2 regions of the Citrobacter amalonaticus genome follow, and region 2 is predicted to be linked to the other one. Evidence: predicted binding sites of a transcription regulator. Region 2 holds the regulator's gene; the other holds the start of a gene.
What was found. Region 2 encodes CRP, which controls carbon source genes, mostly activating them, when cyclic AMP is high. Its sites were predicted from a motif close to ATGTGANNNNNNTCACAT; they were not measured.
Positions count from the first base shown of each region.

Region 1: the regulator CRP is predicted to act here: its motif matches at 4,259-4,276, upstream of bhsA (multiple stress resistance protein BhsA).

Region 1 is NZ_CP014015.2:3,934,475-3,941,858, reverse strand. Features, by position in the region: gene mfd (transcription-repair coupling factor) at 1-2,668, shown strand, start outside; gene ldtC (L,D-transpeptidase LdtC) at 2,868-3,833, shown strand; gene bhsA (multiple stress resistance protein BhsA) at 3,933-4,190, opposite strand; gene comR (TetR family copper-responsive transcriptional repressor ComR) at 4,434-5,069, shown strand; gene AL479_RS18985 (TonB-dependent siderophore receptor) at 5,301-7,384, shown strand, end outside.
Region 2 is NZ_CP014015.2:2,284,536-2,291,919, forward strand. Features, by position in the region: gene ppiA (peptidylprolyl isomerase A) at 1-318, shown strand, start outside; gene AL479_RS10925 (YhfG family protein) at 427-594, shown strand; gene AL479_RS10930 (putative adenosine monophosphate-protein transferase Fic) at 584-1,186, shown strand; gene pabA (aminodeoxychorismate synthase component 2) at 1,218-1,781, shown strand; gene argD (bifunctional acetylornithine/succinyldiaminopimelate transaminase) at 1,867-3,084, shown strand; gene AL479_RS10945 (YccS/YhfK family putative transporter) at 3,182-5,269, opposite strand; gene crp (cAMP-activated global transcriptional regulator CRP) at 5,321-5,953, opposite strand; gene AL479_RS10965 (OsmC family protein) at 6,261-6,665, shown strand; gene AL479_RS10970 (phosphoribulokinase) at 6,765-7,384, opposite strand, start outside.

The DNA.
Region 1 (7,384 bases), 1.6 Mb from region 2:
GCAGCCGCTGTTTTTCAGCGAGCCGCTGCCGCCGCTGTTTAGTTATTTCCCGGCAAATACGTTGGTGGTCAACACGGGCGATTTAGAAAACAGCGCCGGGCGTTTCCAGGCCGATACGCTGGCGCGTTTCGAAAACCGTGGCGTGGATCCGATGCGTCCGCTGCTGCCGCCGGAATCACTCTGGTTGCGCGTCGATGAGCTCTTCTCTGAACTCAAACGCTGGCCGCGCGTACAGCTCAAAACCGATCACCTTCCCGCCAAAGCGGCAAATACCAACTTAGGTTTCCAGTCGCTGCCGGACCTCGCGGTTCAGGCGCAGCAAAAATCCCCGCTGGATGCGCTGCGCAAATTCCTCGAGTCCTTCAACGGGCCGGTGATTTTTTCGGTTGAGAGTGAAGGCCGCCGCGAATCCCTTGGTGAACTGCTCGCCCGTATCAAAGTCGCGCCGAAGCGCATTATGCGTCTGGATGAAGCGACGGAGGCAGGACGCTACCTGATGATTGGCGCCGCCGAGCACGGGTTTATCGATACGACGCGCAATCTGGCACTCATTTGTGAAAGCGATCTGCTGGGCGAGCGCGTGGCGCGCCGTCGTCAGGATTCGCGCCGCACAATTAACCCGGATACGCTGATCCGCAACCTGGCGGAGTTGCATCCGGGGCAGCCCGTGGTGCATCTGGAGCACGGCGTTGGACGCTATGCCGGAATGACCACGCTGGAGGCGGGCGGGATCAAGGGTGAATACCTGATGCTCACCTACGCCAATGACGCCAAACTGTACGTCCCGGTCTCCTCTTTGCATCTGATCAGCCGTTACGCCGGAGGCGCGGAAGAGAACGCGCCGCTGCATAAACTCGGCGGCGATGCCTGGTCACGCGCCCGACAGAAAGCGGCAGAGAAAGTGCGCGACGTGGCGGCTGAACTGCTGGACATCTACGCCCAGCGCGCAGCAAAAGAGGGGTTCGCCTTCAAACACGATCGCGAGCAGTATCAACTGTTCTGCGACGGCTTCCCCTTTGAAACGACTCCCGACCAGGCGCAGGCGATTAACGCCGTGCTTAGCGACATGTGTCAGCCGCTGGCGATGGACCGGCTGGTGTGTGGTGACGTTGGATTTGGTAAAACCGAAGTGGCGATGCGCGCCGCGTTTCTCGCGGTCGAAAACCACAAGCAGGTGGCGGTGCTGGTGCCGACAACCCTGCTCGCTCAGCAACACTTTGACAATTTCCGCGATCGTTTTGCCAACTGGCCGGTGCGCATCGAAATGCTTTCCCGCTTCCGTAGCGCCAAAGAACAGGCGCAGATCCTGGAACAGGTTGCCGAAGGGAAGATTGATATTCTGATCGGCACGCACAAGCTGCTGCAAAGCGATGTGAAACTGAAAGATCTGGGGCTGCTGATCGTTGATGAAGAGCACCGTTTCGGCGTGCGTCATAAGGAGCGCATCAAAGCGATGCGCGCCGATGTGGACATTCTGACGCTGACCGCCACGCCAATTCCGCGTACGCTGAACATGGCCATGAGCGGCATGCGCGATCTGTCGATTATCGCCACGCCGCCAGCGCGCCGTCTGGCGGTGAAAACGTTTGTTCGCGAGTACGACGCACTGGTGGTCCGCGAGGCGATTCTGCGTGAAGTGCTGCGCGGCGGGCAGGTCTACTACCTTTATAATGATGTCGAGAACATCCAGAAAGCCGCCGACAGGCTGGCGGAACTGGTGCCGGAAGCGCGAATTGCCATTGGTCACGGGCAGATGCGCGAACGCGAACTGGAACGCGTGATGAACGACTTCCACCATCAGCGTTTTAACGTACTGGTCTGTACCACCATTATCGAAACCGGGATCGATATCCCGACCGCCAACACAATTATTATCGAGCGTGCGGATCACTTCGGTCTGGCGCAGTTACACCAGTTGCGCGGCCGCGTGGGACGCTCACACCATCAGGCGTATGCCTGGCTGCTGACACCGCATCCCAAAGCAATGACCACCGACGCGCAAAAACGCCTGGAAGCGATTGCCTCGCTGGAAGACCTGGGTGCAGGCTTTGCGCTGGCGACTCACGATCTGGAGATCCGCGGCGCGGGTGAACTGCTCGGGGAAGAACAGAGCGGTTCGATGGAAACCATCGGCTTCTCGCTGTATATGGAGCTGCTGGAAAATGCCGTCGATGCCCTGAAGGCCGGACGCGAGCCGTCGCTGGAAGATCTCACCAGTCAGCAAACCGAAGTCGAACTGCGTATGCCGTCGCTGCTGCCGGACGATTTCATCCCGGACGTGAATACCCGCCTGTCATTCTACAAGCGTATCGCCAGCGCGAAGAGCGAGAATGAACTTGAAGAGATTAAAGTGGAGCTGATCGACCGCTTCGGTCTGCTGCCCGATCCGGCGCGTACCCTGCTGGATATCGCCCGCTTGCGTCAACAGGCGCAGAAGCTGGGTATCCGCAAACTGGAAGGCAACGAGAAAGGCGGCACTATCGAATTTGCCGAGAAGAACCATGTCAACCCAGGCTGGCTGATTGGCCTGTTGCAAAAACAGCCGCAGCACTTCCGTCTTGACGGACCGACCCGGCTGAAGTTCATCCAGGATCTGACCGAACGGAAAACACGGATGGACTGGGTGCGTCAGTTTATGCAACAACTGGAAGAAAACGCTGTAGCATGATTGCGTGGTGCCGGATGGCGGCTTCGCCTTATCCGGCCTACAAATCGATGCCTGGCCGTAGGCCTGATGAGCGCAGCGCCATCAGGCAAGGCTCCGCGATCTTTACAACTCTTTGCACTTCCCTTGCATTTAAAGACATACCACCCCGCCATAATTATCATTGGACTCCTCTGGCATAATAACCCTTTGATTTGTGATGATAATGAACACTATGCGACTCTCCCGCTGGCTGGCCTTTTTTGCGCTCGCCGCCAGCATTACGCTTGCGCTTCCCGCGCAGGCGAATACCTGGCCTCTTCCTCCGGCTGGCAGCAAACTGATCGGAGAAAATAAGTACCACGTTGTCGAAAATAACGGGGGTTCACTGGAAGCCATCGCGAAAAAATATAATGTCGGTTTTCTCGCGCTGTTGCAGGCGAATCCCGGCGTGGATCCCTACGTTCCCCGCGCGGGCAGCGTGTTAACCATCCCGTTGCAGACGCTGCTACCGGATGCTCCGCGTGAAGGCATTGTCATCAACCTGGCTGAACTGCGTCTCTACTACTACCATCCGGGGAAAAATGCGGTCACCGTCTACCCTATCGGCATTGGCCAACTGGGCGGTGATACCCTGACCCCGACGATGGTCACGACCGTCTCCGACAAGCGCGCTAACCCGACCTGGACGCCTACGGCGAATATCCGTGCCCGTTATAAAGCACAAGGAATCGACCTTCCTGCGGTGGTTCCTGCCGGACCGGATAACCCGATGGGACACCATGCCATTCGCTTAGCGGCGTATGGTGGCGTCTATCTGCTGCACGGCACCAACGCCGATTTCGGTATCGGCATGCGCGTCAGTTCCGGTTGTATCCGCCTGCGTGATGGCGATATTGAGACGCTGTTCAGACAGGTTACGCCGGGCACCAAAGTGAATATTATCAATACCCCGATCAAAGCCTCGGTTGAACCGGACGGGACGCGTCTGGTCGAAGTCCACCAGCCGCTGTCGAAGAATATTGATGATGACCCGCAGATTCTGCCTATCGTGCTGAACAGCACTCTGCAATCGTTTAAAGATTCCGCGCAGACAGACGCAGCGGTAATGCAGCATGTGATGGACGTTCGCTCCGGAATGCCGGTCGATGTCAGACGCCATCACGAGGTGGATCAGCAGTCGATGTAACGATTCCGGACATGAAAAAGCCCCGCTGAAATACATTCAGCGGGGCTTTTTTTATGTCGCGTTATTTTGCAGCAGCAGGCATCAATGAGGGGTTAATGCTTATTTATAAATGACCGCGGTACCGTGCAGGTTGTTCGGACCCGTCACTGAAGTAATGCGGAACGATTTCGCACCCATAGCATCCGCTTTCTGCGCCAGTTCGTCCTGCAGTGAACTCAGGTTAGTCCCTGCGTTCGCAGAGATGGTGCCGACTTTTTGCTGACCTGCAGGCGTGGACTGAACTTCTACAGCTGCGAAGCTTGCGAATGACAGTGAACTCAGAACAGCAGCAGCGATGAGGGTTTTTACGTTTTTCATAATAGTGACCTTTTGCAGATGATTGGGCGTCGTAAGCATTTACTTAACGATCGATAGGTAAATGATAGATGTGATCCAGGTCACACGTCAACCCATTTTTTATAACGATCGTTATATAAAATCAAAAGCGCTTATCTTTCATACAACTAAGCTGAAAATTTTTTTCTCGCGAATGCGCTGGAGCCTGTGCGGGTTTATTTTTATAATGGTTGTTCACTAAACCCATTAAGGTACGACGGCACCATGACAACTGAATCGACAAGTTGTGTTAAAAAAAGCCGTGGCCGACCAAAAGTGTTCGACAGGGAAGCCGCGCTTGATAAGGCCATGACACTCTTCTGGCAGCACGGTTATGAGGCAACATCGCTTTCTGACCTTGTTGAAGCGACGGGTGCGAAAGCGCCAACGCTGTATGCGGAATTCACCAATAAAGAGGGACTGTTCCGCGCGGTGCTGGACAGATACATCGCCCGCTTCGCGGCAAAACATGAAGCGCAGTTGTTCTGTGAGGAGAAAAGCGTTGAGGCGGCGCTGGAGGACTACTTCACCGCGGTGGCAACCTGTTTCACCAGCAAGGACACCCCCGCTGGCTGCTTTATGATCAACACTTCCGCGACGCTTGCCGCCGCATCACGCGACATTGCACATACCGTGAAATCGCGTCATGCGATGCAGGAACAGACCCTGACGCAATTTCTGCGTCAGCGGCAGGAGCGCGGCGAGATCCCCGCGCACTGCAATGTGCAAAACCTTGCCGAGTATCTGAGCTGTATTTTGCAGGGCATGTCTATCAGCGCTCGTGAAGGGGCCAGTTTCGACAAGCTGATGCAAATCACTCACACCACTCTGCGTCTGTGGCCTGAATTGCTTAAGGCCTGATCGTTTTCTCTGACCGGGAACCTTGTTTCCCGGTTCTTCTGCACCACAATTCCCGCACAATTATTAATGTTATCATTTAGTTAGATTCATTTTTTTGCAAAAATCTATTGATAATAGCAATTATTATCAGCAATATTCGCATTTGATTTTACATCTATTTCACAATGTAACAGCCGGCTACGACCGGTTAAATCCCTTCACCTGCACAGATATTTTCAGAAAGGAATGCGAATGAATAAGCGTCTTTGGGTCCTCAACCCGATCCTGTTAGCCCTGACTCTGCCCGCTGCGGCGGCGCAGACAGAAGAAGAAAACCTCATCGTCAGCGCCAACCGTAGCCAGAAAACCGTCGCCGAGATGGCACAGACCACTTGGGTGATTGAAGGCCAGGAGATTGAGCAACAGGTTCAGGGCGGCAAAGAGTTCAAAGACGTGCTGGCGCAACTGATTCCGGGCATCGACGTTAGCAGCCAGGGGCGTACCAACTACGGAATGAACATGCGTGGTCGCGCAATTGTCGTGCTGATCGACGGCGTACGCCTTAACTCATCGCGTACCGACAGCCGCCAACTGGATGCGATCGACCCGTTTAACATCGCACATATTGAGGTCATTTCAGGCGCCACGTCGCTGTATGGCGGCGGCAGTACCGGCGGCTTAATTAACATTGTCACCAAAAAGGGTCAGTCCGATCGCCAGGTAGAGCTCGAACTGGGCAGTAAATCCGGCTTTAACAACAGTAACGATCACGACGAGCGCGTTGCTGCGGCAGTTAGCGGTGGAACGGATCGCGCTTCTGGCCGACTGTCCGTCGCTTATCAGCGCTTTGGCGGCTGGTATGACGGTAACGGTGACGCCCTGATGCTCGACAACACGCAAACCGGTCTGCAGCACTCCGATCGGCTGGACGTGATGGGAACCGGCACCCTCGATATCGATGACAACCGCCAGATACAGTTGGTCACCCAATACTATAAGAGTCAGGGCGATGAAGATTACGGGCTATACCTGGGCGAAAACATGTCCGCCGTTACCGGTAGCGGCACCGCCAGCACCCGCAGCGGGCTTAGTTCAGACCGTATTCCAGGGACGGAACGTCATCTGATCAGCCTGCAATACTCCGACGCGGACTTCTTCGGCCAGAATCTGGTCAGCCAGATCTATTACCGCGATGAGTCGCTGAAGTTCTACCCCTTCCCGACGCTCAGCAAAGGTCAGGTGACCAGCTTCTCGGCTTCGCAGCAGGATACCGACCAGTTCGGCGCCAAAATCACCCTCAACAGCCAGCTGATGGATAACTGGGAGCTGACGTGGGGCGTCGATGCGGATCATGAAACCTTCGACTCCAATCAGAAGTTCTTCGATCTGGCCTGGTCTGTGCCGTCAGGCGGGATGGACAATCGCACGGCCTATACGACCGGACGTTATCCCGGCTACAGCATTACCAACTTCGCCCCGTTCCTGCAAAGCAGTTATGACATTAACGACATCTTCACCCTGAGCGGTGGCGTGCGCTATCAGTGGACGGAAAACCGGGTTGATGATTTCGTGGGTTACGCGCAGCAACAGGGTATTGCCAACGGTTTAGCGAGTTCTGCCGATGTCATTCCTGGCGGCAAAACCGATTACGACAACTTCTTGTTCAATGCCGGGCTCCTGGCGCATCTCACCGAACGCCAACAGGCATGGTTTAACTTCTCTCAGGGCGTTGAACTGCCGGATCCCGGAAAATACTACGGCAACGGCACTTACCAGTTGGTGGGCGATCATTACCAGCTCCAGCGCAGCGTAAACGTGGCGGATTCGCGTCTGGAAGGAATCAAGGTCAATTCGTATGAGCTGGGCTGGCGCTATACCGGCGATAATCTGCGTACCCAACTGGCGGCGTACTATTCGACGTCCGATAAGTCGATTGTGATTAACCGCAGCGATATGACGATCCGCGTGGAACCTGACGATCGCCGGATTTATGGCGTGGAAGGCGCGGCGGATTACTTCATTCCTGACAGCGACTGGAGTCTGGGTGCGAACTTTAACGTCCTGAAATCCGAAGTAAAACAGAACGGGAAATGGGAAAAATGGGACGTGACGCTGGCATCGCCGTCCAAAGCCACCGCCTGGGTCGGCTGGGCGCCCGAGCCGTGGTCGCTACGGGTTCAGACCCAACAATCGTTTGATCTCACCGATGCCAGCGGCAACAAGCTGGATGGCTATAACACCGTGGACTTTATCGGCAGCTATCAACTCCCGCTGGGCAAACTGACCTTTAGCATTGAAAACCTGCTGGATGAAGATTACACCACCCTGTGGGGACA
Region 2 (7,384 bases):
GAGCAGATGCAGCAGAAGAAACCTAATCCTCCGATTAAAAACGAAGCCGATAACGGCCTGCGTAACACGCGCGGCACCATCGCGATGGCGCGTACTGCCGATAAAGACAGCGCGACCAGCCAGTTCTTTATCAACGTGGCGGATAATGCTTTCCTCGATCACGGCCAGCGTGACTTCGGCTATGCCGTATTTGGTAAAGTTGTGAAAGGGATGGACGTGGCCGATAAGATTTCCCAGGTGCCGACCCATGATGTCGGCCCTTACCAGAATGTGCCGTCAAAACCGGTGGTTATCCTCTCCGCAAAAGTGCTGCCGTAATCCTTCCCCGCGCGGGTGTTGCAAGCCCGCGTCGTTTTATCCTCCCTGCGTAACCGCGTTTTGCTGCTTATACTTGTGGCAAACACGGATCAATCAGGGAGGCGTACAGTGAAAAAACTCACCGACAGGCAAAAATCCCGGCTCTGGGAACAGCAGCGCAACGTGAATTTTCAGGCCAGCCGCCGTCTTGAGGGCGTCGAAAGTCCGTTAGTCACGCTTAATGCCGCAGAGGCGCTGGCGCGTCTGGAAGAACTCCGGAGGCACTATGAGCGATAAAATCGGCGACGACCGCGATCCGTATCTCTACCCCGGACTGAATGTGATGCGTAACCGTCTGGGGATCCACCAGATCGGGCGTCTGGAGCAGGCCGCTTACGAACTGACCGCATTGCGTGCAGCGACCATCGAACTGGGCCCGTCGAAGCGCGGGTTGCCTCATCTGTGTGCGATTCATCGTCAGCTTTACCAGGACGTCTTTGACTGGGCGGGTCATCTGCGTGAAGTGGATATCTATCAGGGTGATACCCGTTTCTGTCATTTCGCTTACATCGAAAAAGAGGGGAATGCCCTGATGCAGGATCTGGAGGAAGAGGGCTACCTGATGGGGCTGCCGAAAGAGAAGTTCGTCAGCCGCCTTGCGCATTATTACTGTGAGATCAACGTGCTACATCCGTTTCGTCTTGGCAGCGGCATGGCACAGCGGATTTTCTTCGAACAACTGGCTATTCATGCTGGCTATCTTCTTCGCTGGGCTGATGTGCCGGTGGCGGAATGGAGTCGGGCGAATCAGGAAGGGGCGATGGGCGACCTTAGCGCATTGCAGGCGATATTTCGTAAAGGGGTAAGCGAAGCTGAGGAAACTGAGTAGAATAGCGCGGTTTTCCTCGACCGGAGCCGCCATGATCCTGCTTATCGACAACTACGATTCTTTCACTTGGAACCTTTATCAGTATTTTTGTGAGCTGGGCGCTGACGTGCAGGTTAAGCGCAATGATGAGTTGACGCTGTCGCAGATCGATGCGCTACAGCCGCAAAAAATCGTCATCTCGCCCGGCCCCTGCACCCCGGATGATGCCGGAATTTCGCTGGAGGTGATTCGCCATTATGCCGGACGGTTGCCGATACTGGGCGTCTGTCTGGGGCATCAGGCGATGGCGCAGGCTTTTGGCGCAACGATCGTACGCGCCGAAAAAGTGATGCACGGAAAAACGTCGCCTATCCACCACACGGGACAGGGCGTGTTTCAGGGGTTAACTAACCCGCTTACCGTCACCCGCTATCACTCGCTCGTCATCGACCCCGCCACACTCCCCGACGGCTTTGAGGTGACTGCCTGGAGCGAAACGCAGGAGATTATGGGGATCCGCCATACGACGTGGGATCTGGAAGGCGTGCAGTTTCACCCGGAAAGTATTCTCAGCGAACAGGGGCATCAGCTGCTGGCAAATTTCCTTAATCGGTGATTTGTGGTTGCTATCCGATGATTTTTTATGCATATTTTGTGATTATATTTTCACATTCATTTTTGCATAACTGGATGGGCATGAGATGGCAACTGAACAAACGGCAGTAACCCGGGCAACTTTCGATGAAGTCATTCTGCCGATTTATGCACCGGCGGAATTTATTCCGGTAAAAGGGAAAGGCAGCCGGGTCTGGGATCAGCAGGGCAAAGACTATGTTGATTTCGCGGGCGGAATTGCGGTGACCGCGCTGGGGCATTGCCATCCGGCGTTGGTGGCGGCCCTGAAAACCCAGGGTGAAACGCTCTGGCATACCAGTAACGTCTTTACCAACGAACCCGCACTGCGTCTGGGACGAAAAATAATCGATGCCACCTTTGCCGAGCGCGTGCTGTTCATGAACTCCGGGACAGAAGCCAACGAAACGGCGTTCAAGCTGGCGCGTCATTATGCCTGCGTGCGCCATAGCCCGTTCAAAACCAAAATTATTGCCTTTCATAATGCGTTCCACGGTCGTTCGCTGTTTACCGTCACTGTCGGCGGTCAGCCGAAGTATTCCGATGGTTTCGGGCCAAAACCGGCGGATATCGTCCACGTTCCGTTTAACGATCTTCACGCAGTGAAAGCGGTGATGGATGACCATACCTGTGCTGTCGTGGTTGAGCCGGTACAGGGTGAGGGGGGCGTTCTGGCCGCGACGCCAGCGTTCCTGAAAGGTCTGCGCGAGCTCTGCGATCAGCATCAGGCACTGCTGGTGTTTGATGAAGTACAAAGCGGGATGGGGCGTACCGGCGATCTGTTTGCCTATATGCACTATGGCGTGACGCCGGATATTCTCACCAGTGCGAAAGCGCTGGGCGGCGGCTTCCCGGTGAGCGCGGTATTGACGACGCAGGAGATTGCTTCAGCGTTTCACGTCGGCTCTCATGGCTCGACCTACGGCGGTAACCCGCTGGCCTGCGCCGTGGCGGAAGCGGCATTCGACATCATCAACACGCCGGACGTGCTGGGTGGCGTACAGGTGAAGCGGCAGAGATTCGTTCAACATCTGCAGCAGATTGATGAGCAGTACCACGTGTTCAGCGATATTCGTGGTATGGGCCTGTTGATTGGTGCCGAGCTGAAACCACAATACAAAGGACGCGCGCGTGATTTCCTCTATGCGGCGGCGGAGGCTGGCGTGATGGTGTTGAATGCCGGTCCTGACGTGATGCGCTTTGCCCCATCGCTGGTGGTGGAAGAGGCGGATATCGACGAAGGGATGCAGCGTTTTGCACAGGCTGTTGCGAAGGTTGTCGGTTAACACCAGGCCTGATGGCGCTGTACTTATCAGGCCTGGTGTCGATAACACGATCCGTGCAGGCCGGATAAGGCGTTATGCCGCTATCCGGTAATCCGTGTTAACCCCGCATATCCCGCAAGCGACGGCTGAGCCAGATTCCGTGGTGCGGCCGCTGACGCCATGCCACAGACGAGATGGTGTGCATGGTGTTAAGGTGACCAATAACGCGCTGCAGATGCTGTTCCAGGGTACTTAACGGACCGTGGGACAGCATTTCTGGCGCTTCCAGAATATTCACATCCCCTGAGCTGCCGGGCCCGTCATACTCCAGTCGCTGCTGACAGCGTTGCAGCGCTATTTCACACGATTGCAGATACCGCTGCGCCAGGTCCGGCGTCAGCATCGTATGCTCACGCGCCAGCGTGGTCATGGCGTTGATATGTTCGACGATAAACTGACTGTGCGTCACCCACAGCTTCATATCTTCCAGATAATGGCTGTTAAAGCCGGGTTCCTGCATCGCCTGATTGAGCGAGTTGAACAACGTATTGTGCGCCTGGTTGACCCGCATACGTTGCCAGGCGAGCGGCGTGGGTTGCGGATCGTCGCTCAGAATCAGACGAATGGCTTCCTGATCGGCCTCCAGCGCATCATGGGCGTTTTTACGCAACAGACCACTCTGCCACTGCGGCCACAGCCAGACGGTGCCGCCAAACGCAATCAGGCAGCCTATTACCGTATCGACAAATCGTGGAATGATGAACTGTTCGCCGTCCAGTGTCAGCAGTTGCAGGGTATACACCGCTGTGACGGTAAATCCAACCGTCGCCCAGCCGTAGTTTTTGCGGATGGTCAGATAACTGACCAGGGTTATTATCAGCATCAGGGCCAGCGTATATCCCTCGGGAATATGAAAGTGCAGCGTCACGCCTGCGATAATCAGCCCCACCAGCGTTCCCGCTGAACGGTGCAGAATACGCACGCGGGTGGCGCCGTAACCGTTTTGCGTCACAAACAGCACCGTCATCAGGATCCAGTAAGGCTTCGGCAGATGCAGCGCGGTTCCCATCAGACTGGCGATGCTGAGCATGACGCTGATCCGCCCGGCGCTACGTAGCGCCGGAGATTTCAGCGAGAGGTAGTTTTTCAACGCCGGCAGCAGCGGTAGCCGACGCTGCTTATCGGCCATCAGATCGCGGGCGTACAACGGGCGCTGGGTGCGAAGCACGCGGGCGATACGGCTGAAGTGCCAGTAACAGAACTGCCCGACGGGGTTATCCGGATGCTGATGAGCAATTTTTTCCAGCGCGCCAATCTGCTTTTGCATAGTGAACCGCGTCGGCAGCCGGTGATACAGAATGTCATCCGCCAGTACGCGCAGGCGAGCGGCGACCGTTTGCGCATTCCAGCGAATCACCTGTTCCGCGTGGCTGCGCTCGACCAGCTTTTGCACTTCTTCCGGCTGATGCAGACTGACGGAGATATGTTCCTGCAGATCCAGCGCTTCCTGAAAGGCGCGCAGCATCCGTTTATAGTCATTATTGTGATGTGCCGACAGCATGTGCATCTGCTGATAGCACTGAGTGATGAGGTCGACGGCTTTCTGCTGGCGCACCAGAAGCGGCGGCAGGGCTTTTTCCGGGTCGGTGTGCTGGGTCAACATGCTGTATTTGGCTTCGCAGTAATCCGCCAGTTCCCGGTATAACAGACTCAGCGACTCGCGCAGCGGCTGTTCGCGCCAGAGCCAAAACCAGAACCAGTTAAATAATCCATACCATAATGTGCCCAGCGCGTAGATCAGCAGCGGCTCCCAGACCGGCATATTTCCCGCGAGGCTCAGTGTGAAAATCGCCGCAATCAGCGAGGCCGGAAGCAAACGCGCGTGGAGGGAGCTCAATTCAGCGGTGACGCCGAGCGTGAGCGTCAGGCCGGTCAGGATCAGGGGTAACGGCACCGCCTGCGCCAGCAGCAGCTGCATGATCAGGCTACAGCCGGCAAACAGCGATGCACCGATAATCAGGCGTTTGAAAAAGCGTTTGTGCGGAGTATCAAGCCCGGCAATGTTGCAGCAGGCGGGAACCAGAGAGAAGAGCAGGCCCAGATGTAACTGCCCGATGATCAGGCCGACGGCCACGGGCAAACAGAGCACCAGCGTTTGACGTAGTGCATAGTTGATTTCTGGGTGATAAATCAGTCTGCGCCACATTGGCAAAACAAAAATGACGCACTACCGGGTAGCGCGTCATTTCCGATGAGATTAACGAGTGCCGTAAACGACGATCGTTTTACCGTGAGCGGAGATCAGGTTCTGATCTTCCAGCATCTTCAGAATACGACCAACGGTTTCGCGAGAGCAGCCAACGATCTGACCAATCTCCTGGCGAGTGATTTTGATCTGCATACCGTCCGGGTGAGTCATCGCATCAGGTTGTTTCGCCAGATTCAGCAGAGTCTGGGCGATACGACCGGTCACGTCGAGGAAGGCCAGGTTACCGACTTTCTCTGAAGTGACTTGCAGGCGGCGAGCCATTTGGGAAGAGAGGCGCATCAGAATATCCGGGTTCACCTGGATCAACTGACGGAATTTCTTGTAGGAAATTTCAGCCACTTCACACGCTGTTTTCGCTCGAACCCATGCGCTACGTTCCTGGCCTTCTTCAAACAGGCCCAGTTCGCCAATAAAATCACCCTGATTCAGATAAGAAAGGATCATTTCTTTCCCTTCCTCATCCTTAATCAACACTGCCACTGAGCCCTTAACGATGTAGTACAACGTTTCTGCTTTTTCACCCTGGTGAATCAGCGTGCTCTTGGACGGGTACTTATGAATGTGGCAATGAGACAAGAACCATTCAAGTGTCGGGTCTGTTTGCGGTTTGCCAAGCACCATGCGCGATTATCCTCTGTTATAAGCTGTCTCCAGAGCCAAAAAATGCCGCTGTCTCTGGGGTTGCAAAAATGTGCTTCCCGCGTCCTGGGAAGAGGCTGTCAAAAACAAACTGCAGCCTTTAATGTGAAGTCCTCTGCATACATGCAGTACATCAATGTATTACTGTAGCATCCTGACTGTTTTAGCATAGCTTTAGCCGTGTGTCTCCTGGTGTCTCGCTTCAGCATGACGGAGGTCGCCTTCCGTTGCGAGAATTGTTATGTACGCGTAATCTGTCAGGAAAATTGACGCACTGGAGTTAAAAAATATGCAAGCGCGTGTTAAATGGGTTGAGGGGTTAACCTTCCTGGGTGAGTCGGCTTCCGGACACCAGATTTTGATGGACGGTAACTCTGGCGATAAAGCGCCGAGCCCGATGGAAATGGTGCTGATGGCCGCGGGCGGCTGCAGCGCAATTGACGTGGTTTCTATCCTGCAAAAAGGCCGTCAGGATGTAACGAACTGCGAAGTGAAACTGACGTCGGAACGTCGCGAAGAGGCGCCACGCCTGTTCACCCACATCAATCTGCACTTTATTGTCACGGGAAATGACCTGAAGGATGCCGCTGTTTCGCGTGCGGTCGATCTGTCGGCGGAGAAGTACTGCTCTGTGGCGCTGATGCTGGGAAAAGCGGTCAACATTACCCATTCGTATGAAGTGATTGCGGCGTAATTTTTCATGTCGCTGGATGGCGGCCAGCGTCTGGTCCGGCCTACAGATTCCTGATTTGTAGGCCCGATAAGCGTAGAGCCATCGGGCACTTCCCATCGTTTATTCGATCTTCTTGCCTTCCATCAGTCGCTGTACCAGCGGCAACATGATGAGTTCCATTGCCAGCCCCATTTTGCCGCCAGGTACCACCAATGTATTGATGTGGGAAATGAATGAACCCTGCAGCATCGCCAGCAGCCAGGGGAAATCGATCCCTTCCAGATTACGGAAATGGATCACGACAAAGCTCTCATCCAGTGACGGGATGCCTTTGGCCGCGAACGGGTTTGAGGTATCTACGGTGGGAACGCGCTGGAAGTTGATGTGGGTGCGGGAGAACTGCGGCGTGATGTAGTTGATATAGTCGTCCATCGAACGCACCACCGAATCCATCACTGCTTCACGAGAATGGCCTCGTTCGCTGGTATCGCGGGTAAGCTTCTGGATCCACTCCAGGTTAACGATGGGGACCACGCCGACCAGTAGATCAACATGGCTTGCAACCTCATGCTGGGGCGTGACGACGCCGCCGTGCAGGCCTTCATAGAACAGCACATCGGTGGGTTCCGGCAGGGGTTGCCACGGGGTAAACGTCCCCGGCACCTGATTCCACGGGACGGCTTCATCGTAGGTATGCAGATATTTACGCGACTGGCCTTTGCCCGTCTGACCGTACTCAA